DNA from 4 places in the uncultured Phascolarctobacterium sp. genome. Region 1 is predicted to be linked to each of the others. Evidence: riboswitches for the same ligand, from Rfam matches in the RefSeq annotation. Region 1 holds a riboswitch; each other region holds the start of a gene.
What was found. A riboswitch is a leader RNA that binds a small molecule or an ion and turns the genes downstream of it on or off. The one in region 1 is predicted to bind cobalamin.
Positions count from the first base shown of each region.

Region 2: it holds a riboswitch for cobalamin, as region 1 does, so the genes downstream of both, Q4G98_RS04665 (hypothetical protein) here and Q4G98_RS03445 (TonB-dependent siderophore receptor) in region 1, are expected to answer to the same signal.
Region 3: it holds a riboswitch for cobalamin, as region 1 does, so the genes downstream of both, Q4G98_RS02595 (methylmalonyl-CoA mutase family protein) here and Q4G98_RS03445 (TonB-dependent siderophore receptor) in region 1, are expected to answer to the same signal.
Region 4: it holds a riboswitch for cobalamin, as region 1 does, so the genes downstream of both, Q4G98_RS07170 (hypothetical protein) here and Q4G98_RS03445 (TonB-dependent siderophore receptor) in region 1, are expected to answer to the same signal.

Region 1 covers NZ_CATWDQ010000003.1:97-8,165, forward strand. The annotation lists gene Q4G98_RS03430 (ABC transporter ATP-binding protein) at 1-735, opposite strand, end outside; gene Q4G98_RS03435 (iron ABC transporter permease) at 732-1,784, opposite strand; gene Q4G98_RS03440 (ABC transporter substrate-binding protein) at 1,796-2,884, opposite strand; gene Q4G98_RS03445 (TonB-dependent siderophore receptor) at 2,944-5,094, opposite strand; cobalamin riboswitch at 5,257-5,428, opposite strand; gene Q4G98_RS03450 (HAD hydrolase-like protein) at 5,653-6,303, opposite strand; gene Q4G98_RS03455 (alanyl-tRNA editing protein) at 6,965-8,069, shown strand, end outside.
Region 2 covers NZ_CATWDQ010000004.1:1,379-9,447, reverse strand. The annotation lists gene Q4G98_RS04700 (ABC transporter substrate-binding protein) at 1-253, shown strand, start outside; gene Q4G98_RS04695 (TonB-dependent siderophore receptor) at 732-2,516, shown strand; gene Q4G98_RS04690 (ABC transporter substrate-binding protein) at 2,565-3,452, shown strand; partial or broken gene Q4G98_RS04685 (transposase) at 3,927-4,094, shown strand; gene Q4G98_RS04680 (hypothetical protein) at 4,362-4,559, shown strand; partial or broken gene Q4G98_RS12370 (ATP-binding protein) at 4,522-5,332, shown strand; cobalamin riboswitch at 5,820-5,986, shown strand; partial or broken gene Q4G98_RS04665 (hypothetical protein) at 6,197-8,069, shown strand, end outside.
Region 3 covers NZ_CATWDQ010000002.1:201,840-209,908, reverse strand. The annotation lists gene scpA (methylmalonyl-CoA mutase) at 1-1,871, opposite strand, end outside; gene Q4G98_RS02595 (methylmalonyl-CoA mutase family protein) at 1,874-4,063, opposite strand; cobalamin riboswitch at 4,550-4,726, opposite strand; gene Q4G98_RS02590 (AbrB family transcriptional regulator) at 4,858-5,889, opposite strand; gene yihA (ribosome biogenesis GTP-binding protein YihA/YsxC) at 5,901-6,539, opposite strand; gene lon (endopeptidase La) at 6,541-8,069, opposite strand, start outside.
Region 4 covers NZ_CATWDQ010000007.1:78,881-86,949, forward strand. The annotation lists gene Q4G98_RS07165 (CHAT domain-containing protein) at 1-451, shown strand, start outside; cobalamin riboswitch at 573-763, shown strand; gene Q4G98_RS07170 (hypothetical protein) at 965-1,195, shown strand; gene Q4G98_RS07175 (TIM barrel protein) at 1,192-2,184, shown strand; gene Q4G98_RS07180 (ABC transporter substrate-binding protein) at 2,188-3,165, shown strand; gene Q4G98_RS07185 (MotA/TolQ/ExbB proton channel family protein) at 3,183-3,815, shown strand; gene Q4G98_RS07190 (biopolymer transporter ExbD) at 3,831-4,244, shown strand; gene Q4G98_RS07195 (energy transducer TonB) at 4,241-5,026, shown strand; gene Q4G98_RS07200 (hypothetical protein) at 5,323-5,694, shown strand; gene Q4G98_RS07205 (TonB-dependent siderophore receptor) at 6,034-8,010, shown strand.

The DNA of each region.
Region 1 (8,069 bases):
CTCGACCGTAACAGTGGTTTTAACATTGTACATAGTATCAATAACCTGCTTTCCCAATACGCTTTGTGCCGAACCATAGGCAAATGTTCTGGTTTCTTTAAGCATCAGGATATTGTCACAGAACATTGAAGCCAGGTTCAAGTCGTGGATCGTCATAATGATAGAGATATTATTTTGTCTGGCTAAATTGGTGATGGTGTGCAGGATAAACAGCTGATTGTGCAGGTCCAGGCTGCTGGTCGGTTCGTCCAGAATGATGCAGCGGGGCTGCTGTGCCAAAGCGCGTGCAATAAAAACCCGCTGCCGTTCACCGCCGCTTAAGGTATTCAGTGTGCGGAAGGCCAGCGCTTCCAGCTGCATTCGCTGAAGTATATCAAAAACGAGTGCTTTGTCATTTTCTGAATAGTGCTTGCGTGCGTAAGGCAGTCGCCCCAACATCACGGCATCGATAACATTGAGTTGGAAATAATTATCTGTGTATTGTGGTACATAGGCAATAAATTTAGCTGTTTCCTGTGGGGACATGGTTACTATATCGTGACCATTCAAGAATACTTTACCCATTGTGACAGGCAGGATATTATTGATACATTTGATAAAAGTCGTTTTACCTGTGCCATTAGGTCCGAGGATACCTAAAATTTCACCGGCAGTTACGGAGAGAGAGATGTCATTAAGCACTGGTTTGTCTGGCCGGTAAGCAAATGATAAATGCTTTATTTCTAAAGTCATCATAGATCACTCTTTCCTGTATGCAGAATTAAATGGATAAAAACAGGAACGCCTAAAAACGAAACTACTATGCCAACGGGAACATTGACAGGATAGAGAATAAATTTACCAAAAGTATCTGATAAGACCAGCAGACCGGAACCGATGAGACCGGACAGCGGAAATAGAAAATGGTGATCGTTGCCGATAATAAGGCGGGCGATGTGTGGTGCGATCAGTCCGACAAAGCCGATAACGCCTGTAAAACTAATGATCGTGGCTGTAATGAGTACGGCTAAAAACATCGTTAAACCCCTTAATTTTTGTGGACTGATGCCAAGACTTCGTACTAATTCGTCGTTGCTGCTGGCCATGGCATTCCATTGTGAAAGCAGACTAATGGCAAAAAATGAGCAAAATGCCGTAACTGCGCCGATAATAATTACTGCATCCCAGTTGGCTCTGTTAAAAGTTCCAAATGTCCATTGAACTACAGCGGCCAGTTTGTTTTCCTGGGCAAAAAATTGCAGTGAGGCGGTTAGAGCTGCAAAAAAATAGTTTAGTGCGATGCCTACCAAAATGACAGAGTTTGCTGTAATGCCAACTTTTTTTGCTACAGTAAAAACAATCAGCATACTGAGCATTGCTGCAATAAAAGCGCTGCCAATAATTAAAAAGTCGTTAAAAAATATTGTGGCATTACCAAAAACGATACATAAAGAAGCCCCGAAAGCTGCTGCTGAAGAAACTCCTAGAGTGAAAGGGCTGACTAAAAAGTTGCGCGTTACCGACTGCATCATCAGACCGGCGGCAGCTAATCCGAAGCCTGCCAATATTGCCAGACAGATGCGCGGCAGGCGCAGAAACAAAACTACCTTAGCTGCTGCGGTATTTTCACCGGTAACAGTCTGGGTAGAAAAATAGTTGAACAGTGCCGCTGAAAGTTCGCCAGGGCCAATGGTTGCATTCCAGGAAAGACAAAGCAGGGAGACTATCGCTATACCTAAAGTTATATAGATGATTTTAAATTTATTTTTTCGCTGATAGTATTGGTATTGTTCTTCGATAGACATAAATTTACCTTTCAATCATTGATTTGCATAGGCGGATAGGTATGCCCCGGCAAATATTCCAGATTTAAATATTTTGTCAGCCAGAGTTTAAAAACTGCTTCAGGATGCAGATCGGGTAAATATTCAGGATATAAAAATTTGGCTACATACAGTACGCCGATGATTTTTGAAGCGCCGCAATGGGCAAAATAGGAAAGCTGGAAGATATTATCGTTTTGTACGGCTCTGATTTCTTCCCAGCTGTTTCTTGTAAGCATTTCTTTTTTTATTTTTTGATGTTCATCTAAGGTGGGCGGCCGATATGAATATTTCCAGCGATTATCTGACATTTTGACAATATACTGGGGATTTCTTAAGATAACGGCCTCCTGTACGATATGTCTTTCTACTGCGTCTTCCATGATATTGATGCCGCCGGTATATTTGACAAGACTGTAAAAATAGCTGCCAGGCATAGTTGTTGCACCAGGGCCGCCGCATTCAAAATAGACTGTTTTTCTATTTTTGATATCAGCAAGATGTTTTTGGACATATTGCAGCTGTCCGCCAAAATAGTTTTTTATTTCCCCGGCTCTGTTTTCCTTGCCAAAAATTTTACCCAATAAATCACAATTATCAGCAAACCGTTCCAGATCATGCGTGTCGATGACAATGACGCTGATACCGAAGTGTGATAATTTTTCCTGTGCATCGAACCAGCTGCCTTTACTGGAGATCAGCAAAGCCTGTGGTTTTAATGCGATCACTTTTTCATAATTTATAGCCAGTCCTTCACGGGCGCAAATCAATTGGTCTTGTGTAAATTTATTGTGGAAGGCTTCATTGTTCCATAAGATATTCTGATCGATACCAACTATCGTATCCAGACATCCCAGAGCAGTGACTAGTTCAGTCAGGTCTGTATTATAGGCATTGGCAATAGCGACGCGAGTAAGCGGTTTATCTAAAGTTATTTTTCTGCCCAGACTGTCGCGAACAGTAATCAATGTGGCGGATTGCTGCTCAACCGGGTTATGAAATGAACAGCCCATACACAGGATGCAAATGATAAGCAGATAGAACATAGTATATATAGATGATTTATTAAATTTAGTTCGCATATTTTTATTCCCAGACAATTAAAATTAAGGGAGAAGGTTCCTTCTCCCTTAATTTATTTTTAAAGCTCAAACTGTGCAGACAACATTAATGTACGCGGTGTACCAATGGCAAGATTGCCGCTGCTGTAGCCGCCTTGAGGCAGCCAATAATCTTTATTAAGCACGTTGTAGCAGGTGGCGCTTACAGTTACCGGTGTAGTGCCTAATTTGGTTTTATAGCTGGCGCCGAGATCAAAAACTAAAGAAGAAGGAACGGTGAATTTTTCGTTGTTGATTTTGGCATTACCGGTGTAGACGCCGCGGCCCCAGAAGGAAGTGCTTTTATCGGGAGCATATTCGGCAGTCAGAACAGCATTCCATTTTGCAACGCCGTTGACGGCAATGCCATCTAAGTCGCCGTTTTTAGTTTTTTTCTGTTCAGCGTCAAGATACATAAAGCCGCCCATTAAAGCCCATTTATCGCTGATTTTGCCGTTTACTGCAAGTTCAATGCCTTTGTAAGTATTTTCGCCGTCATTGGTGAGTAACGGCAGACCAACCGGCTGGGGCTGTACTTTTTGGCTGGCTTTAGTGATTTCGAAGAAACTTAAAGAGGTGGTCATTTGTCCGGCCTGGTATTTAACGCCTACCTCGTTTTGCTTGGTTTTAGCAGGGTCAAGGATAGCATCAGTATTCTTGTAGCCGCTTCCGACAACGCTGCCGGCTGCGAAGCTTTCGGAGTGTGAGGCGTAAACTGATAATTTATCAGTTGGCTTATACATAATGCCGTAAGTGGGGCTGGTATCATTGGATTTCACGCTGTCTTTACCGTAGGATTGGGTGTCTGTATGGTGGCCGTGCAGACCTAACAAAACAGTAGCTTTGCCAAACTCGATATTATCTGCCAAAGTCCAGCCCCAGTAGTTTGTTCTGTTGCTGCGGTAGAATCCGTTATGATTGATATTGAGATTGGGGATTTTGCCGTCGTAACGTCCTTCATAAATATTGCCGGCATTGGGCGTATCTACCATATTAGGGCCGCCGTTAGAATATTGGCTGTATCCGTATTTCCACATTCTGTCAACAGTACCGGCCAGGTTGTGAGTTACTGTACCTGTCGTAATTTTGCCTTTGATGCCTGTTTGCAGATAATATGAATCCATTGGAAAACCGCCGTCCCGATCAGAATGTGCGGTGAAGGTGCCATCGTTACTTGTGATAATATAGGGGTCTACGGCACGCCAGGTTATGTTTTTGTATAGATCATAACGGCTGTAACCACCGTTGAAGAATGCGACAACGTCTTTACCGATTTTTTGTTCATGGTTCAGAGTCACCATCCAGGTATCCAAAGCAGCTTCCTGACCGTCATAACCATAATTAAGAGTGTTTTTAGGAGCAGACGGCATTGCTGTTACATTGGGGCCTAGTTGAAATGCTCCGCGCGGATTTTTGATTTTTGATTGACGATAACCGGCAAATAAATTAGAAGTGCTGTTTTCGTCGCGGTGGTCTAAGTTGATGAAAATATCGCGGTTGGTGAGTTCTTCGTTATCGACACTTGTTTTGCCGCTGATGTTTTCGGCATTGATGCGTAGTCCCCAGGATTTGTTTTTACCGAAGCGTTGGCCGATATCTATGATTTGACCGTAGGTACTTTTGCCTGAAAAAATTTGTGTGATCCGGTTTATGGGTTTATCCGTAGCTTTTTTGGAAACCATATTGACCATACCGCCAGCAGATTCATTCAGTGTAGTACCTTCGATACCCATATTGGGTCCGGCATTGACTTCTATCCTTTCGGCAAAATTGGTTGGTATTGTAGATTGTGTAAACATACCGGGAACACCGTTGACGTATAAGGCATAACCAGTGGTGTGGATGCCGCGGATAGAAAAGTCGTTATATAAGCCATAGCTGCTGCTGCGCACAGATGGAGTATTGATTAAAACACTTGTTAAGGGAGCGGTAGGATCGTTGAATTGTTCGATTGTTTTGTTAGAAAAACTGGTTTTGCTAAAGGGAATATCCATAATGCTGCCTTTACCCAAAATACCGTTACTGCTGATCGAGGTAATATATCCCCCCGGCAGGGCGTCCCTGTCGGCTTCGACGATGACTTCGTCCAGATCGTGCGTCATGGTTTCCTCAGCGGCGGCAGGCAGTACGAAGCCGACGCTGGCAACGGCGCACAATACCGCCATTGCTAAAAATTTCTTGTTTCCATTCATCAAATAAACACTTCCTATAAATTTATTTTCTAAATCCTTCGACCGAGCTGTCCGAGTTTCGCGTGCCGAAAAATTTAAAAGCAAAAGAAAAAACGCTTTTCTGCGCACAAAGGCAGAAAAGCGTAAAAAAGCTTCTAACGCTCTGCCTGTCGTTCGCAGGAGGGTGTGGACGGATGATCAGGCAGTTCTTCTGGCTCTGCGTCATCGCTTACCTCGCCTTCCCGGTTTCCCAGTGACGTTATGAGGCTTGCTCGGCATTACAGCGGCGGGACCGCATCGGCTTTAAACCGATTTCTCTGTTAGGCAATGCTGCACCTGATCATGAATATTCGATTGGCAAATAAAATACCTTGAAAAGATAAAAAAATTAACTTTTGCTTTGTATTATAGCACTTTGCCCCCCCCCCGCAAGCAAAAGTTTTCCACAGGTGTATAACTTGAAAAAAATAACAGTTAAAGGGCAAAAAAATACAGCGCCCGGCAAAAGCCGGACGCTGTGGTGAAAATAAAGTTATCAAGCAGTATTGATTTACAGAAAATATCGCTGTTTGAGGATCGTTAAAGAAGCAGTTCGGCAAAGTCCTGCGGCTTGGCAGCGATCTGGCTGACGCCGGCGGCAGTCAGTTCCCCGGGGGAGCTGTAGCCGTAGCCGGCGCCGATGATGGCGATGTCGTTTTGCTGTGCGCCGATGGCGTCGTGTTCGCGGTCGCCCAGCATAACGGCTGCGGTTTTAGCGTCGCTTTCGATGTGCAGGCGCTGCAGCACTTCGCCGATAACGTCGGCTTTGGTCGGCAGTTCGCCGTTGAAGCCGGGGCCGGCAACAGTCGTAAAATAGGGGGCAAGTTTGTAGTGTTCTAAAATTTTTTCGGCGTAAAGCTGCGGCTTGCTGGTGGCAACGGCGAGGATCTTGCCTGCCTGGCGCAGGGTCTGCAGCAGCTGGGGGATACCGTCGTAGACAGAGTTTTCAAACATGCCGACGCGGGCGAAGCGCTCGCGGTAATATTCAAGGGCGGCGTGGGCTTCGCCTTCGCTCATGCCGCAGAAATTCTGGAAGGATTCGGTGAGCGGCGGGCCGATAAAGGGCAGCAGTTCGTGGTCGGGATAGCTGCCTTTGCCGCTTTTTTCCAAGGCGTACTGGACGCAGCGGATGATGCCGGGGGCAGAGTCGGTGAGGGTGCCGTCGAGGTCGAAAAGGATATATTTATACATTGTTTGCTCCTTGATTTGATAATATTCAGGTCTGTGTTGTTGTTGAGGCTGGCGTGTGATCCGGCAGCGCAGGTGTTTTTCCTGGTCGGCTGCGGGTCAGGTCATGGAGGATGCGTTCGTGGTAATAAAACCCTTGCGTTTATCCCTGCGCCGACATCGTCCTAACACCAGCACTGCTGTTGAAGCTGACCTGTGATCCGGCAGCGCAGGTGTTTTTCCTGGTCGGCTGCGGGTCAGGTCATGGAGGATGCGTTCGTGGTAATAAAACCCTTGCGTTTATCCCTGCGCCGACATCGTCCTAACACCAGCACTGCTGTTGAAGCTGACCTGTGATCCGGCAGCGCAGGTGTTTTTCCTGGTCGGCTGCGGGTCAGGTCATGGAGGATGCGTTCGTGGTAATAAAACCCTTGCGTTTATCCCTGCACCGACATCGTCCCAACACCAGCACTGCTGTTGAGGTTGGCGTGTGTCCCAGCAGCGCATTGTGTTTACATTATACCGCAAGGGTATATGTTCTCACTAGGCTCGAAAATACCTCGCCAAGTGTTCACATTATAACACAAATAAGCTGCGGTGCAAAACAGCGGCAGTTATTGCTTAACGGCCGACGGCAGCAGTGCTATAATGAAAAGAGAAATTTTATTGATGAGGGGTTTTAAAAATGACGGAAAAATTGTATGAACAGGATTCGATGTTAAAAAGCTGCCTGGCAACGGTGCAGAGCTGCGAGGCAACCAGTGGCGGTTATGCCGTCGTTTTGGACAGGACGGTCTTTTTCCCGGAGGGCGGCGGTCAGCTGAGCGACCGGGGCACTTTGGGCGGCGTGAAGATGACTTATGCCGCTGAGCGTGACGGCGAGGTGCTGCATTACTGCGAGCAGCCGTTGGCGGCTGGCACGCAGGTCGAGGCGGTGTTGGACTGGCAGGCCCGGCTGGACCATATGCAGCAGCATGCCGGCGAGCATATCCTTTCGCACGCGGTGTGGAAGCTGTTTGGCGCCAATAACATTGGTTTTCATATGGGTGAGCGGCTGGTGACTATCGATCTTGATAAAGAGCTGACGGCAGCCGAGCTGGCGCAGGCTGAAGATTATGCCAACAGACAGATCTGGGAGGATAAGCCGATCACGGTCAGTTATCTGCCGCATACCAGGCTGCCGGAGCTGGTAATGCGCAAGAAGAATGAGAAGCTGACCGGTACGCTGCGGATCGTTACTGTGGAGGGCGGCGATGTCTGCACCTGCTGCGGTACGCATCCTGCCCGCACAGGGATGATCGGGCTGATCAGGATCAACCGTTTCGATAAGCATAAGGACGGGATCAGGGTAGAATTTTTGTGCGGGCGCTGGGCTTTAGAGGACGCGCGGCAAAAAAACGACTACGTCTGGCAGGCAGGACGGCTGCTTTCCATGAAGCCGGAGGGCGTGCCGCAGGGGATAGGTAAATTGCAGGGCGAATTGGCGGCGCAGAGCGAGCGTTTGAAAGCGCAGACTGTTAAATTGTATGAATTCTTAGCGCCGCAGCTTTTAGAGCAGGCTGCTGTCGATGCAAGCGGCATCAAATATATCGCCGCGGCGCAGGAGGATTGCAGTGCCGCCGACGCCAAACTGCTGCTGAACAAACTGCTGGCAGGCGGGCGTACTGTGGCGGCGGTGGTATACAGCTCCGGCGAGCGCGTCAATTATGTTTTGGGCTGCGGTGAGCAGACGCAGGCCGATTGCCGTGATCTGTGCAGACAGGCAGGCGAGCTGTTCGGCGGCAAGGGTG
Region 2 (8,069 bases), on a different contig from region 1:
AACACAGCTTATGCCTAAAGAGCAGGTAGTGCAGATGAACCCTGATGTTATATTTTTACCGACTTGGGATTACAGTGGGAAAATAGATTTAGAAGAATATAAGAAAGAGATTATTAACGATCCTGCTTTACAAACTGTCAAAGCGATCCAAACGGAAAGTTTGTATGTTATTCCAGATAAACATATGCTGTCATCGTCTCAATATATGGTGGAGTGTATCAAAGACATTTATGAAGCTTGCTACGAAAGATAGGATAAAGCATATATCAGTTCAATAAAATATAAATGTATTATTGAAAGTTGCAATAGAGTAGTTTTGACCACAAAATGCATAATCATGTTTCTCTAATCGTTATAAAGTTATATTTAAACTAATGGAAACATATGGTATGGACTGGATAAGCAATAAATTAAATTTGTAACTTCAAGAAACGACTAATTTTTTTGCAATTACTGGTGGTAAGGTACTGTTTTATTGGTTGTTGATAAAGTAAAATGCTGTACGTCTGTACGAAATGAGTACAGTGAAAACTTTATTTCAATAATAAAAAAGATGAAAGGAAGTTGAGTATGTTGAAGAAGAGTATGAGTAAGAGTGCTATGATGATAGCACTGATAACTGGGAGTGTCATCTGGGGGGGTACTGTAGTACAATACATGCTGAAGAACCGGATCAGATATTTACACTAGATCCAATGATCGTGACTGCACAAAGAGCAGAAACTAGGGATTTGGAAACTCCGGCAACTACTAGCGTTATTACTGCAGAAGATATCGAAAATAAGGGGTTTGTGAGTGTTTTTGATGCGTTGGAGCAAACTATAGGTATTCAAAGTTATTCCTACACAGGTGGACAAGGAGATAACGGTAGTTCTACAGGAAGGACTTATATTAGGGGTTTAGATAAAGGAACATTGATTCTATTAAATGGAGCACCAATTAATCTAAATAATTATAATTCAACAGCTGGTATTCCAATATCTGCTGTTGAAAGAATTGAGGTTGTAAAAGGATCTAACTCAGTACTTTATGGCAGCGAAGCTATGGGCGGTGTTATAAATATTGTTACTAAAAAAGCTGGGAAGGTTCGAAATGACATTGCAATTACTGGTGGTAATATTAATAGAGCGTGGGAAGTTAATTCTCGGGGAGATAAATATATTGTAAGCTTTGGGCGAGAGTACTTTAAGGAATTTAAAAATTCATCAATGAAATATGATAATGCCTATGATACAAATAGAAGAGCTTACAACAAGGATAATCTGTTTGCAAGTGTTAGTATTTCTAAAGACTTGACTTTGAATTATATGCATACAGAAGCTAACAATACGGGTATGAATTATTTAAAGCCAGATGCTTCTTTAGCCAAAACCTCTTATAGTTATGATGATAAACGTGATAATGTTGCTTTGATATATGATGATAACAATAATAAAGTAAAATCAAATTTAACTTTTAATAGACGCAGAGTCGATGGGAAACAATATAAAACTGATGGAACTGTTGCCAGAAGTGGCAATAGCAGTAACTTTGTATTATACAGTATCAATTTTGATAATAATAAAAAATGGGATTTATCAGATAAAAGCAGTTTACTGGCTGGTTTTACTGCAAATAAAGAAAAATATAAAGAAATTGCAGATAGTTCACATGCAATTGATAGGGATAGCTTGGGTGTATATGTATCATATGATCATAAATACACTGATAGACTTTCTTCTGTTATAGGGCTAAGAGGACATTTTGTAAAAGATAATGGTTTCGATGGTGCTCATAATGCGTATTTGCCACAGTTACAGACTCTATATAAAATTAATGATGCAACAAGTTTGTATGTTAATGTTGGCAAAGCTTTTGAAATGCCAGCAGTAAATTCTAAATATTCAAGGTCTGGAACTGGAGCGAATAGTGCGTTAAAACCACAGGAGGGGTGGACTTATGAAACTGGAATAAAGCATATTACAGAAACAAGCTCAACTAAATTTGCTGTATTTAATATGCAAATGGATAATAAATTTGCTTGGCGTAAATATAATCAATTAGGTATTACTCCTCCTGCAGGAGTTGATCCTAATACTTATATTCAAGTTAATTTAGGGAAGTTCAGAAATACTGGTGTAGAGTTTGAATATAATAAAATTTTAAGTGAGAATTGGCAATATAATGCTGGATTTACGTACCAAAATCCAGAAGCAAAAGATTCAGGGACATGGGAACAGCAGTCTGCTAGGATTCAATTGACTACAGGCGCAAAATATAGATATAGTAAATTATGGGTAGGAATGAATTTGTTTTATTCAGGAGATAGAGAAGATGCGACTAAAAAAGTTGCTGGAAAAATACATAAATTAAAAGACAATATTAAATTAAATGCGGTCATATCATATGCACCTGACAAAAATAACAGTTTTAAATTTAATTTATATAATTTGTTGGATCGGGACAATGTATTGAATGTTAGTGAAAATTTAGATAGACCTTTCAATTGGACACTATCTTATAATCACTCTTTCTGAGGAGATTAGTGTTGGCGTTCTAATAATAGTCGACACTAATAATTAAATATGAAAAAATTTATTTTTATATCTGTTATAATTTTGTTTCTTGTTATCATTTTTCAAAGCAATTTAGATCATTCAGAAAGTAAATTACTTCAGAAAAAAACTGGCTACAGTAGAGTATTGGCAATCTCTCCTGCACTTGAAGAAATTGCATTAGATTTACTTGAACCTGAAAAAATTGTAGCTATAAGTGATAGTAGTAGAAATTCTGGCAATGAAATAGTTGCAAAGAAAGCTAATAAAATCAAAAATAAAGTTTCAGAAAAACCTAGTACAGAAGAAATAATAAATTTAAAACCGGATGTTATCCTTATCCCAGTTGTTTTTACTAGGACGCAGGCGGATGTTCTAAAGGATTGTGGGTTTAATGTTATTCCATTAGACATACCAGAGGGTTATGAAGCAATCAAAAAAAGAATTATGTATATTGCTAAAAACTTAGGTGTGGAAAATAAAGGCGCAATAGTTACGCAACAAATGGAAAATAAAATACAATCTGTTAGAAGCCGCTTAAAAAAGATTGATAAACCTAAAATTGTTATAGGGTATTCTGTTAATGGAGCTTTTGGAAGGAAACATGGATCCTTTGATAATATTTGTAAAGAGGCAAATGCTGTAAACGGAGCAGGATTACTGAATTTGCAAAGAGGTGAACATCTGTCAAAGGAGCAAATAATAAAATTAGATCCAGATGTAATTATTTGTTCTGTATCAAGTAAGGATAACAATATGATCAAAGAAATTTTAGAAGATCCAGCGTTACAACAAATAAAAGCTGTAAAAAGTAAAGCTGTTTTAGTAGCAGAAGACCGCTATATGAGTTCTAGTACGCAGTATTTTGTAGATGCTGTAGACCATATTTCAAAATTAGTTTATCCGGAATATTTGTGAAGCAATATATTTTTTGATTTTCCAGTAATTATTAAATTATGGCACACTGAAAAATTAATTTTCAAACAAAAAAACCGTCAAAGCCTAATTTTCAAGGGCTTTGACGGTACTTTTTTATGGAGCGGGTGACGAGGCTCGAACTCGCGACACGCGGCTTGGGAAGATTTGATGGATTATTATGTTTATCGCATTACTCCTTGGAATATGGCTTAAATACTAGGTTTTTGAGTATGACTTGAAATTATTAATAGAGGAAATTTTTGAATATTTATCATAAATATATCTATTTGAATTTCATTTAAGCGATGAATAAGCGATAAAATTATTGATATACTTGCTAAATCGTTAGACGGGGGAGCTCGTTCGTGGGTTCGAATCCCACCTACTCCGCACTATCAAAGGTTCAGAGCTTTCGAGTTTTTTCCCGAAAGCTCTTTTTCTGTTTAGGTGGACAATAACAGATAGAAATATAAAAATATTTGGAGCGAGTATATAGAGCTTGCAGAAGATATTAGACAGACAAAGAAATATTCGGAACTTTACAAAGTACGACAAGAGAAAATAGAAAGAGTATTTGCGGATGCGAAAGAGAAGCACGGCATGAGATATACTCTTTACCGAGGCTTAACACAAGTAACGAAATAGGTTAAGCTTAAATTTGCTGCGATGAATTTGAAAAAGCTGGTAATGTGTAAATGGATAGAGCGATCGAAAGGCTCTAGTTTCCTGTTTTTTCTACAATATAGTGGATTTTAAAGTATACAAATGATAGGAAGGAGAAATTATGGAAGTTTAACATTTATCGTAAGTATTTGTTGAAGCGTGAAAGTGGTCAGTAATCGAATAATCTTATTAGCGGATGAAGGCCTGAATTCATATTAAGCGAGAATGAAAATGGAGGGTGTTTACATGGGTAAAAGTTTTTTTGGAAAACGCAGTTGGCATAGAAAGCTTGCTGTAGCAGTGACGGCAGGTTCGATGTCAGGTATGTGTATATTCCTGGTACATTTGCTGCAGATTATGACAGGAATGTATGTGGATTTTAAAGGAACCAGCGATGCTGATTGGCTTGGCAACATTACTGTCGGGACGTTATATCGAAATTAAAATGCTACCGTTTTCTTTCAGGGAATATCTGTCGGCGCTGCCAGACAGAACAGATCTGATCATTAAATACAATAACTATCTGCAAAACAGCTCATTTCCATATACTCTGTTTTTGCCAGGGGGCGAAGAGATTTTGACTTATCTGGAAGGACTTTATAACAGTATTTTAGTCAAAGATATCCTGACAAGAACCAGGATCGCCGATCCGGCAATGCTGGAAAGTGTGATCGAGTATCTTTTTGATAATATGGGTAACCTGTCTACTACAACTAAAATTGCTAATACACTGACCTCGGCCGGACGTAAAATATCAGTGGCAACAGTAGAAACATACATCAGCGCGCTGCGAGAAAGCTTTATTATTTATAAAGCCGGCAGATATGACGTCAAAGGCAGACAATACCTGACCACCGGCGCTAAATATTATATCGCGGACATCTGTTTGCGATATTATTTACTTGGAAATAAAAAATGATCTGGGACATATTTTAGAAAATATAGTTTATCTGGAGCTGTTACGGCGTGGATATCAGGTGTACGTCGGCAAAGTAAACAATGCTGAAGTGGATTTTGTTGCAGTAAGCGCTTTGGGTGAAGAATATTATCAGGTAGCGTACAGCGTTCTGGATGAAAAGACGCTGCAACGTGAGCTGAAGCCACTGGAAGATATTAAAGATCATAATCCTAAATATTTGCTGACAATGGATTTTGTGCCGGCAGTATCACATAATGGCATCAGGCAGCTGAATGTTTTGGACTGGCTGCTGCAGTGAAGGATTATATGTGGTTCGACTCGCATCTGTTCGCCGCGGGCGCAGGCAGGCGGCCATGTTAAGAGTATTGACCGACAAGTTATAAAAATATAAGTCTGGGTGTCTTGTGAAGCTATACTTGTCTAAATATAGCTTGCCGTCATAATTGTGATTGTAATTTTTCATAAACAATGATAGTAAATATTATTTCATTTGCCCAAGATGTCAATAAATATTTTAAAGTAAATATCAGTAAAATAAACAGCTGACAGGAACTTTTAAGTTCCTGTCAGCTGTTTATTTTATCTTAAGAACGGGTTACTCAAAAATGTCGTGCTTTCCTCGAAGACAAAACTTGACTCGGGGGGGACTTGCGTTATAATAAGTAAAAATATCTGGAATTAATTATTATTTGTCTTCAAAAATTAGTGAGATGATATTTTTCTTGGCATAAAGTTATAAACGTGAAGAAGTTTGGTATGAAAACTTTGTGCTGACGTTATCTTAAAATTTAATATGGTGAAATAGAGTATCTTCAGACTGAGTGGGGAATCCGGTTAGAGTCCGGAGCTGTCCCGCAACTGTAAGGGGAACGGTATCATTGCAGTCCTTTCGCAGAGGAATGATACCGTTATGAACTGAGCCAGGGCGCCACCTATTTCGAAAATCCTATAACTTGCGATGTACGAGTTGGATACATTTAATTTAGAAACTTATATATTAAGTATATAAGCTATATTTTAGTGTATCCAATTATTCTGAATAGTGGATGCCTATTCTTCTAAATTAAATGAAGAATAGGCATTTTATTTTTGGGAGGTGTGTAAAGGCTGAATTATTTATTATAGGTCAAGTGATGAAAATTGAAAGAAGGAGTTGTTTAGTTTGAAAGAATCGTGGAGTAAAAAAATTAAATCCCGCAGTTGGCATAGCAAGCTGGCTGTGGCTGTAACTGCCGGGTTGCTGGCCGGGTTATATGTCCCCAGTGTTTTTGCTGCCGAATATAAGCAGGGAATGACAGGCACTATCAATGACAATCAATGGTTGAAAAGTGCTGCTGTTACTAAAGCCGATGATGGCACCATTGTATATGATTTTAATGAAAATACAACTTTTACAGTAGATAATGAAGCAGGTCTTGGACTTTCAGCAGGATTATTTGGCAGTGCGGATGCGGATAAAGTAACTATTAATATGAACGATAATACATTATATATCAATGCGTCCAGTGGAGATTATGGTAATTCTGTTTCTGCTGGTATCAATATTGATGATGGTGATATCGTTGTTATCAATGGCGATGTTGATATCACTTCCCATGGTGGGTCGTGTTTTTCAAGTGGCATTGCAGTTCAAAGAGCGGGGGCAGGCGAAGGTAGAGAATTTACACATCTGACAATCAACGGAGATTTGACGATGCGCAGCGACGATCCGCTAAATCCCTGGGGTATTACGTCTGAAAATATTCATGGTGGCTATGGTCCTGGCGGCAGTGCTTCCGCTGACGCTCCGAATTATAAAGGTGCCCGTTGGGCGCCGGCCGGGATCGATTTGCAAATGGCCGGCGGCAGTATTATTGATATTAATGGAAATGTTGATTTAGCTGTTGCGGGTTCGGCTGTTAAAGTTGATCCATATTATTCTCAATCGGGAATAGATGATTATGATGTTGCAACTATTAATTTAAATGGTGGAACTGTCAATATCGAAACACCGGAAAGTTCTGATGAAACGTATTATGCTTTGGCTAATTATGGCGGTACGATCAATGTTAATATGAACGGTGATCAAGCTGGAACTAATGACGTCAATGTCAAGGGCAATATCATTGTGATGAAGGATGATAACGGTAGTGGTGAGCCTTATTTTTATCAGAATGGACGGATCAATCTGGCACTGACGACCGATAAATCATCTTGGACCGGTGTTGTTGACAACAGCGGTTCTAAGCAGGCCGGCGAGATCAATTTGTTCCTGCAGAATGGTGCGCAGTGGAATCATGAATCTTTATCAAAGACCAATGGTTTACAGGTTCAGAATATGCCTGATCCAAGCATTGACCATTATGGAAAATATGATGGAGTTTCCCATGTCTATAATTTAAGCGGCGGTAATGATGCGGCTAATGCCGGCTATATACTGCAAAATGATACAGCTAAGATTGCTATAGATAATTATAGCGGACATACGGTAGTTGTATATGAGCACACCAACGACGGCACGCAGACTGGCTATTATACGGCCGGTGATATCACGATCCAAAATGCGTCTGCAGGTTCTGGAATCGTTCTTTCGACCGATAACAGCGGTATAACTATGAGTGATAGCGATATGGTCGCCAAGGTGTTAAACGCGTTGGCTGGTAAGCTGACCTATAGAGCGTTTACAGAAGGCGAAACCAATCTGGCTGGCAAAGTACAGATCGCCGATGGTCTGACTTCTTCAAGTGTGGCGGCAACAGTAGGCGAGATAGTATTTGATGCTTCGACAGGGAAGGGTACTAATACTGACGGCGGTACTAAACCGACACCACCGATAAGTAAAACAGAGTTTACTTCCGCGATTACCGGCAATGCGGCAACTGATACTGAATATGCCGAAGCGGGAATCATTCAGGCAGACGGCAGTTATAAATTTACTGAAGACAGCACGATTAATGTTACAGGTAATTCTGCTATAGCTTCTGTTGACGATATAGCTATCAGTGCTGAAGGCAAAGTTTTAACGCTGACCTCTGATAATAAAGTTATTGCCGGTG
Region 3 (8,069 bases), on a different contig from region 1:
ATATCTGCGAAGGCGGTGGAAATAACTTTCGCGCCGCGGTCATGTCCGTCCTGACCCATTTTCGCAATATAGATACGTGGGCGGCGGCCTTCGCGCTGTTCAAAGTCGTCCGTCATCTGACGTACTTCTTTGATAACGTCCTCATCGGCAAATTCACTGCTGTAAACGCCGGAGATGGAACGGATGATAGCTTTATGACGGCCGCAGACTTTTTCGACCGCATCAGAGATCTCGCCTTTGGAAGCACGGGCACGGGCTGCGTTAACTGCCAGTTCCAGCAGATTGCCTTCGCCGGTTTCCATGGAATGGGTGATAGCGTCGAGACAACGGCGCACTTCATCATTGTCACGGTTAGCGCGCAGTTTTTTAAGGCGTTCGATCTGAGCCAGACGTACCGCAGTATTGTCGACTTCCAGAATATCCAAGGGATCCTCTTTTTCCAGACGGTAATCGTTGACGCCGACGATCTTTTCAGCGCCGGAGTCGATATGCGCCTGACGCCGGGCCGCAGCTTCTTCGATACGCATTTTCGGCAGACCGGTGTCGATAGCTTTGGACATACCGCCCAACTGTTCGATTTCCTGGATATGCGCCCAGGCTTTCTGAATCAGCTGATTGGTGAGTGCTTCTACATAATAGGAGCCGCCCCACGGATCGATAACTTTGCAGACTTTGGTTTCGTCCTGAATGTACAGCTGGGTATTACGCGCGATACGGGCCGAGAAGTCGGTCGGCAAGGCGATAGCTTCGTCCAGTGCGTTGGTATGCAGGGACTGGGTATGACCCAGGGCTGCTGCCATTGCTTCAATACAGGTACGGGTGATATTGTTGAATGGGTCCTGCTCGGTAAGGCTCCAGCCAGAGGTTTGCGAATGCGTACGCAAAGCCATGGATTTGGTTTTTTTCGGGCCGAAGGAATTAACGATCTTGGCCCACAGCATCCGGCCGGCACGCATTTTAGCGATTTCCATGAAATAGTTTTTGCCCATTGCCCAGAAGAAGGACAGACGCGGCGCAAACTGGTCAATAGTAAGACCATGTTCCGTACCTGTACGCAGGTATTCCAGCCCATCAGCCAGTGTATAGCCAAGCTCGATGTCGGCGGTGGCGCCGGCTTCCTGCATATGGTAGCCGGAAATGGAGATGCTGTTGAATTTAGGCATATAAGCCGAGGTATATTCAAAAATATCGCCGATGATCCGCATGGAGGCGGTAGGCGGATAGATGTAGGTGTTGCGGACCATGAATTCTTTCAGAATATCATTTTGGATCGTACCGGCCATAACCGATTTATCTACGCCCTGTTCTTCGCCGGCCAGGATATAAAAGGCCAGTACCGGCAGTACGGCGCCGTTCATGGTCATGGATACGGACATTTGATCCAGCGGGATACCAGAGAAAAGGATCTCCATATCCAGAATGGAGTCAACGGCAACGCCTGCTTTACCTACGTCGCCGACAACGCGCGGATGGTCGGAGTCATAGCCGCGGTGAGTTGCAAGGTCGAAGGCGATGGAGAGGCCTTTTTGGCCTGCTGCCAGGTTACGGCGATAGAAAGCATTGGATTCTTCTGCCGTGGAGAAACCGGCATATTGACGTACGGTCCAGGGTTTAGTTACGTACATCGTGGAGTATGGTCCGCGCAGGAACGGCGGGATACCTGCCATGTACTGCAGATGGTTGCAGTCTTTATAAGCATTGACGTCATATAAAGGAGCTACATTGATTTGTTCCATAGTACGGTAAAAATTTTCTTCAAAGGATTTACCGGTTTCAGCTTTTAATTTTTCCTTCCAGGCGGCAAACTCGGCGTCGCCTTGTGTTGGTGCCTGCTGAAAGGGAATTTGACTAAAATCAGGAATTCTGGACATTATCAGAACATCCCCCTTTCTTTTTGCATACGGAGCAGGGTTTCATAGCAGTTGGATTTAACGCTGATGTAATCATCCATACCTGCGGCATCACAGATTTCTTTCAGTTCTGCACTGGGAGCGCCCGCCAAAAAGACCTTCATAGCCGGATTAACTGCTTTGATGGCTTTGGTAACAGCCGGGGCAAGTTCCGGATAAGTAGCGTCTGTAGAGCAGACTATGGTAGCATCGGCACCGGACTCAAGAGCAGCTTTGACAGCTTCTTCTACAGTCGGGAACCCATTATTGGTCATGACTTCAAAGGCTGCGACCTGCATAAAAGAGGTAACAAAGTCGGCACGTGCTTTATGCTGCGGGATCGGACCCATGTTGGCCAGGAAAATTTTAACATTTTCGCCGGTTTTAGCAACAAAGCTTTCTGTGCGCATGCGCAGTTCTTCATAGCGTTCAGTCCAGCGGTGCGGAGCGATAGCTTCCACTTTTTCGCCCTGAGCGCTGCCGGTAAGGGCTGCTGAGATCTCGCCCATCGTCGCGCCAGCCAGCAATGCTTTTTCAGCATCAGCGATCAAGGAACCCAGTTCACTGGCATCACGTTTGCCAAGATCGCTGAGTACAGCTTCAACATAAGCGTTATCACGTACTTTGACGTTGACTTCCAAATCAGTTTTACGTGCTTTCAGGATTCCAGCGAAATCTACTTCAGGCACTTCCAAAAGTTCTTCGGTCATGTTAGGATACATGTTATTGCCAACCGCACGGTCTTTTCTGGTGGCGAGGTTTTTGAAACGGTCTTCCAGAATCTCTTTGATCGCAGCCTGTACTTTACCGCTTTCAAGTGCTGCCAGCAAGCCGCCATGGCTTTCGATCTCCTGGAATTTAGCCCAGGTTTTTTCCGTAAATTCTTCGGTCAGGGGTTCGATATACCAGCTGCCGCCGGAAGGATCGATCGGCTGAATAAAGTTGAATTCATGCTGCTCCATGATCTGGATATTACGGGCAATACGGCGTGAGAACACGTCGCTGGGGCGGATGCAATGGTCAAAGGGTTTGACATACATGCCGTCCATACCGCCGACAACGGCGGAGAAGGATTGAGTAGCCGCACGCAGCAGGTTTACATAAGGATCGTATTTAGTCTGGCAGAAGGTGGAAGTGCTGACATAAAGATTGATCTTTTGTGCTTCTTCGTCACCGCCGCAGCTTTTAACGATTTGTGCCCAAACCATTTTCAGGCTGCGCAGTTTGGCGATCTCCATAAAGAAATTGGCGCCGATGCTGAAATGGAAACGCAGGTGGCGGCAGAAGGCGTTGATGTCGATGCCGCGGCGTTCCATAGCGCGCATATAGGTTACTGCTTCGTTCATGGCGTAGGCTACTTCCTGAATGTCGTTAGCGCCGCCGTTGTGATAAACATCGGTATTGACTACTACTGTTCTCAGCTGCGGAGCATTTTTTTCAGCCCAGGCAATGCTGTGTGCCATTTCGTCATAATATTCGTCCAATGGACGAACTAATGCGCCATCCAAAGCAAGTTCCCCAATAGGATCGGCGGTGATAGCGCCATGCAGTTTGGTAAGGGGCAGGCTTTTTTTATCGCAGGCAGCAGCAACAGCTGCCAAAAGAGCGATATTGGAAGCGCCGGCGTAAATGTCGATCTCAAATTTTTCCAGATCGACGCCGTCGAGCAGTTTTTCTACGTCTGCCGCGGTAGCCAGGGAAACGCCGATGTCGGCAACGTCTTTTTCTTCTGCTTTGTCAGGGTCGCAGCCTTTACGGGTCGCGGTGTCTAAAGCGACGCTGGCAGCGGTGGTTCCTTTCAAGAGTTCGTATTTGACCATTTCATTGGCTTCGGCAGGAGTTTTGCCATCACATTCCTGGGCTATCGTCCAGACTTTATGGATGTACCCGCCGGCATTGGCACCACGCAGGTTGCTTTCCATACCGGGATAGGTTTTATTGTGGGTGATCTTTTCCTGATCCTCTAATCTGTAAATGGGATTCAGGGTGATGCCCTCATAAGTTTTGGTAAACATACTTTTTTCAAAAGAACCGCCTTTAAGAGCAGTAACTACTTCTTGCTTCCATTCCTCATAGGACGGCGGCGTAAATTCATCAAATGTCACTGGAGAAAAAGCTGTTTCTGAAGCTTCTTCCTTGTGAAGCTCTGCTGTAAGGTTTTTATCTTGTTCCATATACGGCATCCTTTCATTGATTATTTTCTGTGCCGGGGCAGTAAAACCATTCACCTCCTGTATTTTGCTTACTTACGTATCGCAGAGTGGTTCGAGTATCTCCTACCTAAACTGCATCTGTTAAGTGTCTCTTTTCCTAAAAAAATAAACCACCACTGTTTTTGTGATGGTTATTTTGCCGCGCACCCCTACGCAGGCAAAGGAAAAGAAGGTTCTTATACAAAAGAACTTGAGAATGGCAATAAACCTGACAGGGTGTTCCAGTCCTGTCACAAATAAATATATCCACTGATGGCTGACCTTAATCCCGAGGTCTAGCCATCACACTTCGACCTCAATGCGCGCGTAGGGCGCAGAAAAACAGAAAACCGTTTTCTTAAAATAATATTAAGAAAAACGGTCAGAAATTCATAGCAAAAGATTCGCACTTCGTATTTACCCAAAATACGAACTCTGCAGCATCTCCTCCCCGTCTCTCGCAGGTCAATCAGCGATGGTGGCTAAGGCAGTTCTTCTGACTCCGATTCACAGCTTCCTTCACCTTCCCAGTATTGCTACCAGTGGTATCTGAAGTTCGCTCCTCGTTACAGCGGCGGGACCGCGTCGGGATTACACCGACTTCTCTATTAAGCTCCGTAGAGCACCTTTAGCTTCCAATATTCATTTGATGTCTTAATTATATTTATTACTATTTCTTTTGTCAAGCCTTTTGGTAGATTTTTTTATCTATCATCTGCCATAAATAGTAAGGCCTCATACCCTGCTGCAATATACTGCAGGGTATGAGGCCGCTTTTATCCAGTTATTTTATTTTTAAAATACAGGTTAATGCCTAAGGGAACACAGATATTTAAAAACAGCAGCCGCACCAGCTGATAGGTGAGAATGATCGAAACATCTTCGCCCATACTCATGCCTGCCAGGCACATTTCCGCAATGCCGCCCGGAGCCATGGCCAGGAAGGCCGTGATCAGCGAAAAGCCATAACGATCCGACAGGGACCAGGCCACAACGACACTGACACCGATCATCAAAACAATGCCGCAAAAAATATACGGCATCAATTCTCTGGTGGCAGAAAGTTTTTTGGGCTCCAACATAACGCCCATATACAGGCCGATACTGACCTGTGCCGCCATCATCAGCAGATCAGGCACAGGCTGCAGGCTGCCCAAAAAGTACGAGCCGGCCGCGGTCGCCAGGATCGGTCCCAGCAAACGCGGGGTCGGTACATTGAACTTTGTGGCGAGAAAAGCGCCTAAAAAAGACAGCGGCAGCATGATCAGCCAATTGATTCCGCCAGTGGCCGCTACAGTGACGCCGCCCTGGATCACCTGGGCCCCCAGCCCATGGATCACCAGAAATGGCACGGCTACGATGACGCCTACCAGACGCAGGGTCTGCATGACGACAACGACATTGGCGTCGGCCCGCGGGTCGTCTTCTGACATCAGCATCATCTGCGTCAGTCCGCCAGGCATGATGCCCATGACGCAGCTGATCAGGTTGGCAGACGTATGCCGGGCAGTCCACCAGGCTATGACAACCGCAACGGCGACGGCGATCAGCGTAGCTTCCAGCACGCCGAAGGTCTGATGGGTCATTTTATCCCAGGTGTCAGCCGTAAAGTTACGGCCGATACCATAGCCGGCAACAAGCAGAGCCACTTCGCGCCAGTTTTTGGGCCAGGTGACAGACGAGCCTGCTACTTTACAGGCTACTGCTGCAAAAATACCGCCTAAAAGGTAGGGTATCGGCAGTTCCATTTTTAAAAACAGTGTTCCCAAACAAGCTGCCATGATAAACAGCAGCAAACGATTCAGCATATTTACCTCACTCAGTAATGGCCTTCCAATGCTGTCATGATGCGGTTGATGAGTTCACTGCGCATCGTGCTTTGCGTTACAGAATAGGTCATGATACGGCTGTCGTCCAGCCCCAGCTCGCGCTTGAACAGGGCTTTTTGCGCCATGGCCGCATTTTTCGACAATTTATCAGCTTTAGTCAGGATAACCTGTACCTGCAGACCGCAGTCCAACAGCCAGTGATAGCTTTCGATGTCGCTGTCCAAAGGCTTATGCCTGATATCGATCAGCTGGCAGACGAGGCCCAGATTATCAGACCCCGAAAGATATTTACTGATGAAACCGGACCACTTGTCTTTGTTGGTTTTGGCTGTTTTGGCAAAACCGTACCCGGGCAGATCCACTAAATAAAAATCAGCCCGTTCTTCCTGCCCTTCGGCGGTACGTTTAGCCTGCAGGCCATAGAAGTTTATCGTCTGGGTCTTGCCCGGGGTCGAGCTTACCCGAGCCAGACCGTTGCGCCGGCACAGGGAATTGATCAGTGAAGATTTACCAACGTTGGAGCGGCCTATGAAGGCAGCTTCTATCAAAGGCGGGGTTGGGTATTGATCTGCCCGAACGGCAGAAGTAATATATTGGGCATGGATAATATCCCAGATTCCTTTATTCATCTTATTCCTCCAAAGCTAACTGCAGCACCTGGTCCATATGATTGACAGGAATGAATTTTATGGCCGCCCGCACGTTAGCAGGCAGTTCTTCCAGATCCTGCATGTTCTGTTCCGGCAGCAGAATAGTTTTGACGCCGTAGCGGTGCGCCGCCAGCATTTTTTCTTTGATACCGCCTACCGGCAGTACCTTGCCCGACAGTGTGATCTCGCCCGTCATGGCAAGACCGGCTTTGACGCAGCGTTTGGTCAGCGCCGAGACCATAGCCGTTACCATAGTGATGCCGGCCGAAGGGCCGTCTTTGGGGATAGCGCCTTCCGGCAAATGGATATGGATGTCGGTGGTTTCATAAAATTTTTCGTCCAGCTGCAATTCTTTAGCACGGGAACGGATATAGGTATAACCGGCCTGAGCAGATTCTTTCATCACGTCGCCCAGCTGGCCCGTAAGCACCAGCCCGCCTTTGCCATTGGTAGCCAGCACTTCCACTTTCAGCAGTTCGCCGCCGACGCTGGTCCAGGCCAGGCCTGTGCAGATGCCGATCTCGGCCCGGGCTGTCAGATCGCTTTCCAGAAAAATAACAGGGCCCAGGTATTTAGTCAGATTTTTTTCGGTAACTTTAGCGCTTTTTACCTGTTTGGTGACAATGCGATGCGCTGTTTTGCGGCAAATAGCGGCGATCTTGCGTTCCAGATTACGCACACCGGCCTCGCGGGTATATTCGCGGATAACGTGACGCAGCGCGGTTTCCGTAATATTCAGGGTCTTCGCTGTCAGGCCATGAGCCTGACGTTCCTTCGGCAATAAATGCAGTTCGCCGATCTTGACTTTTTCATCTTCGGTATAGCTGGTCAGCTGGATCACTTCCATCCTGTCTAAAAGAGCAGGCGGGATAGTTTCCACGGTATTAGCGGTCACGATCCAGAAAACGTTCGATAGGTCAAAAGGAAATTCGATATAGTGGTCACTGAACGTATTGTTCTGCTCCGGGTCCAATACTTCCAGCAGTGCGGAAGCAGGATCGCCCCGGAAATCAGACGCCATTTTATCGACTTCGTCCAGCAGGAAAACCGGATTCATACAGCCGCAGGTCTGCATACCGTGAATGATCCGTCCCGGCATTGCGCCGATATAAGTGCGGCGGTGGCCGCGGATCTCGGCTTCATCACGCACGCCGCCCAGGGAAACACGGGTGAATTTGCGATTGATGGCCTTGGCTACCGAATGTGCCAGAGAGGTTTTGCCTACGCCGGGAGGCCCGACCAGACACAGGATCGGCCCTTTGCTCTGTTTGGTCAGCGCCCGTACCGCCAGATATTCCAGGATACGTTCTTTGACTTTTTCCAGACCATAGTGATCTTTATCCAGCACTTTGGCAGCTACTTCAAGATCAAAATTATCTTCGGTAAATTTGCCCCAGGGCAGGCTTAAAAGCACATCGATATAGTTGCGGATGACGGCGCTTTCAGCCATCATCGGCGGCATCTTATACAGACGGTCCAGTTCTTTGTTGATCTTTTCGACTACTTCTT
Region 4 (8,069 bases), on a different contig from region 1:
ACATGGTTCTGAAAAGGGTGAGATCGTTTTGGATGACGGCAGCGGTAATATGGCTATGGTTTCTAAAGAGGCGATGGCTGCCGCTGTGGCTTCTGCATCTAAAAAGGTGAGGCTGATTTTTTTTAACGCCTGTTTTTCGCAGAAGGAGGCGCAGGCTGTTGTGGAGAAGGTTGAGGCTGCTATTGGGATGAATACTGAGATCGGTGATGAGGCGGCCATAGTTTTTGCGGCGCAGTTTTATTCCAGCATCGGTTTTGGCCAGAATTTGCAGCAGGCTTTTGACCAGGCGAAGGCGGCGTTGCTTTTAAAAGGGATCGCAGAGGAGAATACGCCGGTTTTATATGTAAAAAAGGGTTTGTCGGCGCAGGAGATCGTGATGGTGGAAAGTGAAGCTGCCCCAAAAAGCGGTACTGTGTCTGTGATGCAGAGAATTAAAAATATTTTTTCGTGATGAAGAAATAAAGTGAATTTTAGAATTTTTGCTTGACTACAAAAAGCATGAAGTTTATAATGACTGTATAGTTTATTTAAAATTTATTATGAATAAGCTGACTTTATCAAATTTTAAAATTTAATATGGTAAGAAAGCAGGTGTCCAAAAGCGATTGCTTGGAGGACTTAATAGAGAAGCAGGTGTAAGACCTGCGCTGTCCCGCAACTGTAACGGGGAGCGAAGCCGCATTTGTCCATTGGGGAAACCTGAGAAGGCGTGGCCGAGCAATGATCCGAAGCCAGGAGAACTGCCTGTTTTAACATCCGTGATGACTTGCGATGCACAAGGTGGATACATATGTACTGTTTTTATTGGTTTTAAAAAAACGGTATTGTCGCGTTTTGCTGTGTTTTGCAGCTTGGCGGCTGTGTATCCTGGTGCGTGGTGATGATGTATTTTGACAGGAAACTGACGCATTGGCAGTTTCCTGTTTTGTTTTTGGGATACACGGCGCAAGTCATTTGAAGGAGGGTGGGCTGTTTTGCTGCGCAGCCTGATACGGGTATGAAATTAAAGAAGATCATTAAAGAGATTGAAAAAAATGACGATACAATGATCACTGTTGATAAAGCAAGCTACATTGCTTTATTACGCGAGGTGAACAGGTTAAGGTTTAAATGTTCTCAGAGGGGAGCGGCGGCCCGCAGTAAAAAAATGCGCAGTAATGATAACAGCGAGGAACCTGAGGCGGTGACTGTATGAGGCGCAAGGTGAAGCACCTGTTTAATTATTGTGTGGTGCCGGGGCAGGAGAAGGCTGTTTTAAAAACCGGTAAAACTTTGGAGCAGTTTGTTGCGGGGCTGGGCCTTGATGGGATCGAGCTGATGGTTTACAGGAACGTGCCTTATTTTGAGTCTTTTGAGCATCTGGCTGTGGGGGTGCATTTGAATTACTGGCCGATGTGGCTGGCGATGTATCGCAATGATAAAAAAACGCTGCAGAGGTTTTTTCCGTCGAAAGAGGCTTTGCAGGAGTATTACGGCACTACTTATTGTATGGGCTGGCTGCGTAGTATCAGGGCCAATATCAAGTCGGCTCTGGTCGAAAAACCTGAGTATCTGGTGTGGCATATAGCTGAGTGTACGCTGGAAGAGGTTTTTACTTTTGAGTTTAAGCACAGTGATCTGGAGATCGTGACCGCTGCCGCTGCCGTTTTTAACAGGGTAGCTGATGAGATCCCTGAGGATGTGCTTGTATTATTTGAAAATTTGTGGTGGCCGGGGCTGCGGCTTACTGATCCGGCTGTGGTGCGGGCTTTTTTTGAAAAGATCACGCATAAGAATGTTGGTATTATGCTGGACACGGGGCATTTGATGAATACTGATCCGAGTCTGCAGTCGGAACGGGACGGGGTCGAGTATATTTTAAAGATCGTTAAGGCTTTGGGTCAGGATAGAAAGCTGATCAGGGGTTTACATTTAAATTGTTCGCTTTCCGGTGAATATGTAAAAACTTTTAAGCGTGTGTATGATGATAAGTGCAGTAATATCGAGCGGATGAAGCATGTAATAAAAATAGATCAGCACAGGCCGTTTTCTGATACGGCAGTGCAGAAGCTGCTGCGGGCGATCAGGCCTGATTATGTGGTGCATGAGCTTGCTTATAATGACTTTAATGATTTTGAACAGAACATCGCGCTGCAGCTTGCCGCTTGCGGTAAAGTAGTACCGGGCGGTGATGAAGGAGGATAATTTGTGATAAAAAAATACAGGCTGGGATTAAGGGCGGTACTGGTTGCTTTTTGCGTTGTTGCGGCTGTGTTTGCTGCAGGGTGTGGTAAACCCACTGAAAGCAAGACTCCGGCTTCAGGACGCGGCGGTTACAGCGTTGTAGATGCGACTAAAACACGGATCGATTTTACATATAAGCCGCAGCGTATAGTCTCGCTGGGGTTGAGTGCTGATGAGGTACTGTTGGATATGGTGGAGCCTGAGCGGATCGCGGCATTGACTTATTTGGCAGATGACGCTGGTATCTCGCCTGCTGCGGCTAAAGCGGAGCGGGTCAAAGGGCGGGTGCAAAGCGGCAGTTTGGAGTCTGTTTTGGCGCAGCAGCCTGATCTGGTGTTGGTCCCGGACTGGACTGATCTTAATTTTGTGGAGCTTTTGCGCGGTGCGAAAGTTCCTGTTTATGTTTATAAAACTCCGACTACGGTGAAGGAGATCAAGCAGACTATTTGCGAGCTGGCAAATGTTGTGGATGAGCGTGTTGCCGGTGGGAAGATCGTGGCAAATATGGAGAAGGAGCTGGCGTTTGTACAAGCCAGGGTCGGCAATATGCCGGCAGAAGAACGCATCAGCGTGATGGCGCTTTCTTATATGGGGCCGTTTGGGGCCAGGGGGACTACTTTTGCTGATATTTGCAATTATGCTAATGTCAGGAATGTGGTGGCTGAGTATGATTTGCCGCCTAATGCTACTTTTTCAGAGGAGACGCTGATCAGGCTCAATCCTGATTTACTTGTTATTCCCAGCTGGAAGTATGATAACGAGCAGGATCCGTCGAAAATGCGGGAGGAGATTTTGCAGAACCGGGCTTATCAAAGTGTGAATGCTGTGAAAAATAAAAGAGTTGTGCAGCTGCGTGATACGTATTTATATAGTACGACTCATTATATAGTTTATGCGATCAGGGATCTGGCGGAAGCGGCCTATCCGGAAAGATTTAAATAATTGGGAGGTTTTTGAAAATGGGTATTTTTGCCGGTGCTGTAGATTATTTTCAAAGGGGCGGGGCTTGTATGTGGCCGTTGCTGCTGTGTTCGATTGCCGCTATTGCTATTGGTGTGGAGCGGTATTTGTATTATAAAAAGGCGCTTTCAAGCACGGCTTTTGTTATGGAGTTCTGTCATTTGATGAATGATTTCAATATCGTCGGGGCGCGCGAATTTGCCGGGGTGAATAAGGGTGATGCGGCTGAGCTGGCAGTGGAGACGCTGGATATCAACGAGGATCTTGGCAAAAGGCTTGAGTCGATCGTTTATTCTAAGGCTGACAGGGCCATTGATGGTATGGAGCAGAATCTTGATTATCTGAGTGTGGTTATCGGCCTGGCGCCGATGCTTGGTCTTTTGGGTACTATTACGGGTATGATCAGTTCGTTCAACGCTTTGAATGAACGGGCGCAGAATCCGATGGCGGTAACTGCCGGTATCGGCGAGGCTTTGATCACTACGGTTTTCGGTTTGTGTATCGCGATCATGGGCATGTGCATTTATGCGTATTTGTCGAGTAAGGTGAAAACTGCTTCGCTGAATATTTACGAGGTTGCCAATGTGTTGATCGATATCGTTCAGGCCAAAAACGGCGGCAGTAAAAACTGAGGGGCGGTGTAGAAAATGCGCAGACGACCTAGAAAACAAAGCTTGCCGCCGCAGCTGATGCTGAGTCCGATGATTGATATGATTTTTCTGCTGCTGGTATTTTTTATCGTCAGTACTATGTATATGAGCGAGATCAAGACTATTCCAATCAGGCTGCCGGTGGCGCAGAATTCGGAGACTGTAAGCAAAAGTAATTTTGCTGTGACGGTTAAAAAAGATGGCGCATTGTATTTGGAAGACAATAAGATCGAGATGAAACAGCTGGTGGCCAATGCCGCGGCTGAGAGTAAACGTGATGCTGCTTTTTCTGTGATTATCCGAGCTGACGGCGAGGCTAATTATAAAACGGTTATCAAGCTGATGGATGAATTGAAGGGCGCGGGGGTAACACGCTTTGGCTTGGCAACGGATCTGGGTGATGGCAAATGACGGATAGAGGCAGACGCTTTGGCAAGGGTGTTGCCATTGCGCTTGCAGTGCATATTATTGCCGCTGCTCTGCTGGGTGTTTTGGGATACCGTTTTACACAAAGGCCGCCGCAGATTTTAGAGGTTACTTTGGGCGGCGGCGGTGGCGGCGGTGGTAAAGGAAGCGCTGCCGCTGTAAAAGGGGCCGAAAATCAGCAGCCAAGCGCCGCGCAGCAGCAGGTGGAAAAGACGCAGCTGGCTCGCCCTAAAGCTGATGATATCGTAGATCAGAAACAAAAGCCGCAGCAGCAGGAGCAGCAGCGTCAGACGCAGCAAAACAATACAGCGAGTGAAGCTGCGCAAAGCAATGTTAAGAGCGGTGAAGCTGACGGCAGCGGCACTGGCGGCGGTGAAGGGACCGGGGCAGGAACAGGTCAGGGCAGCGGTGAAGGCAGCGGCTCGGGTACTGGCAGCGGTTCCGGGAGCGGCAGTGGTCAGGGAGCCGGTCAGGGCAGTGGCAGCGGCGTTCCGGTAACGCCTCCTTATTTGGTTTCCAGTACAGATCCACGTTATCCGGCTGCGGCCAGAAATCGTGAGATCGAGGGTACGGTGTATGTAAAGATGCTGGTGAGCAGCGGCGGCAGCGTGGAAAATGCTTTTGTGGCCCGCAGCAGCGGCAATGAGGCTCTTGACGGTGCGGCTGTTGAGGCTGTATATAACTGGAGCTTCAGCCCGGCTAAGGATACGTATGGCAGCCCGGTGCGTTGTTATATTACGATGCCGGTCAATTTTGTACTGCATTAGTATTTGTTGGAGTGGTGAATTTGAAAAAATTTGGAATTGAGACTGCGATGATGACACGATATGATAATTTTGATAGTACCTTAAACAGCAGAACAATGAATTGCGCCTGCTGCGGTAAGGAATTTTTTGGTAATAAAAGCTTGCATACTTATAAAAGGACTATTAATAAGCTGCGCAGGTATTATTGCAGTTATAGGTGTTTCAGGCAGGCGGAAGCAGAGCTTGAAAAGTTGAAAGCAAAAGGAAAAAACATTGATGATATTTGAAGGTCATCAAAAGATTAAGGATGGTGCATTATGAGAAAACAATTTACAACTTTATTTTTGGCTGCGGTATTGACTTTTAGTCTGGCAGCGGTTGGCTTTGCTGAAGAAAAACAGGCTGAAACGCCTGTTGACCCGAATGCGACTAATTTAACGGCAGTATATCCTGTGCTTGAAGAGGCTGTTCCGGCAGTGCCTGTTAAGCCTGAGTCGTTAAAAGATGCTAAGGCAGTAACTGCGTATATTGCCGCTGTCGATAACTATTTAAAGGCAGTACAGAAATATATTGACGGTACTACTAATGATTTGAACAAGATCATCGACCAGCGGAACAAGGCGATCGCAAGCGCTAATAAAGTGGTTGAGGATTATAACGCTTTTTTTGAGGCGAATAAGCAGAAATAAAAGGACAGACAAATAATAAAGCCGTTGATACATTTGATGCATCAACGGCTTTATTATTCTATTTATAAGTAGTATTTTCTTCAAAAAGATTTTTGGATATGGATAATAATACTTATAAGTAGTGTTAAGAAGGGCGTGTTTATGCCAATTTACTGACTGTAGGCACAAAAAATATTTTATCGGCAAAAATTCAAAAACGTTGACTGGTAAAGTTATGAATGTTAAAATTCAAACTCAATGGGAATTGATATCATAAATAAAAAAATATCAATAAATAAGAATAGATAAATAGCTGGATTTATGATATCAAAATCAAGAAAGAAAAGGAGCTGTATTTTGGTGAAAAAATTTGAATTGGGACGCTTGATGTGTACAGTGATTTTGGGAACGAGCTTTTTAGCAGGATCGGCTTATGCAGAAGAAAATTTATCGGAATTCGTTTTGGATGGAATAAATGTGACTGCCCTGGGGTATGAAAAAAGTAATTTGGATACGCCTGCTGATACTGTTGTTTATACAGGCGAACAGTTAAAAGAAACCGGTGCCAGCGATGTGGCAAATGCTCTGAAATACAAGGGCGGGGTTTATTTTACCAATATGGGGCCACATGATCAGAACTGGATAACCGGCAGCAGCCAGATAAATTTGCGCGGTATTGATGGTGGAACTTTGGTGTTGATCAATGGCGTGCCTGCTTCTTTTAATAATGTCAATCATTTAGATATGCTCAATTTAGATGAGGTGGAAAGAGTAGAGGTTGTCAAGGGTGGGGGGGCAGTGCTCTATGGCAGCGAGGCATTGGGCGGAGTTGTTAACGTTATCACTAAAGATCAAATGAAAAATTCGCTGCGTGTAGCTGCAGGAAACAAAGGACAGCGTGATTATGCTGCCACCATAGGTATGGGTAAAGTAAGCCTGGCTCTTGGAAGAAATGAGTTTGGTTCTACCGGCAATATGACGGAAAAAATTGGTGATTTAACAATTAATTCTCCTGCTAAGACTGGTTATTATATTGGTTTTGGCGACAGTAAAAAAGATCATCTGGCTTTTAACTATAAATTTGATGACCGATTTAAATTCAGTTATATGTTTAATAAAAAGAAATATTCGATAAATTATAACGATATTGATGAAATGCTGTTAAAACATTTTATGTATGATGACCGTGAGCATTTTGCACAGATAGCATATAATGATGAAAACGGCTGGGAGTCTAAAGTTTATTACAATCAGAGACGAATCGAAAATCCGGATTATTTTGTAGTGAATTCGATGAATGTAGAGTGGGAGAAAAGTGACCAGAAGCAGTATGGGCTGGATACGAAAAAAGTTTGGCGTAGTGAGAAGGCAACAGGGTTAATTGGTATCAGCGCTAAACGAGAAACTTATGTTAATGATAATCAAAAATTTAGTAATTCTAACTCAAGTAGCAGTGCATTAAAGCCGCAGGCTCATTTTGGTACTTATGCGCTTAATAGCTTTTCATTATATGGATCGTATGACCGTAAGCTGAGTCAGGCAACAAATATAGTTTTTAGTGCGCGTGAGGATTTATTCCGTTCTGATGCCGGTGACTATAATGAGTTTTTGCCGCAGGTCCAGGCTATAACCAAATTTGATGAACATAATTCTGTTTATGCCAGTGTTGGTAAATCGTTCAGGATGCCTACATTCCGTAATCTTTATTATGGCAGTAATATGATAGAACCTAATCCGGATTTAAAGCCGGAATATGGTTGGAATTATGAAGTTGGTTATAAATATAACGAAAACGGAAGGCGGTTGAACCTTACTGCATTTAGGACAGATATCAAAGACCAAATTGTTTCTGTTTGGGGCAGTACAAGATCTAAGACGATGAATGCTTCAAAATATCGCAATACTGGTATTGAACTGCGGTATGAACAGGATGTCGATAAGCATTTTACTTATAATGTAGGCGCAGTGTTTGCCAAGCCGCAGCGTATGTATAAAGAAGGTCAGGACTGGAGCGATACTTTAGGACGTTATCAGCTAAACGGCGGTGTAAATTATGTGAATCGTGATTTTAGTGCGGCCTTAAACCTGAGCTATTGGGGTAATCGTTTTAAAAACGGCGTCAGCAGTGAAAAAATTACCGTAACAGAAATATCTTCGCCACTTTTAGTGTCTAATTTACATCTTGGTTATAAGGTTGCTAAAAATATGACGGCTACCTTTGATGTCGATAATTTATTCGATCGTAAGGATATTGCTAATGTTGGCGGAACGAGCAACAATAATTTGTATTATACAATGGGAAGGACTTTCCGGGTTGGTGTAAATTATAATTTTTAAAAGTTGGCAAAGGGAAACATAATTGTGTTTCCCTTTTGCTTTCCTGCAGTGAGTTGTGT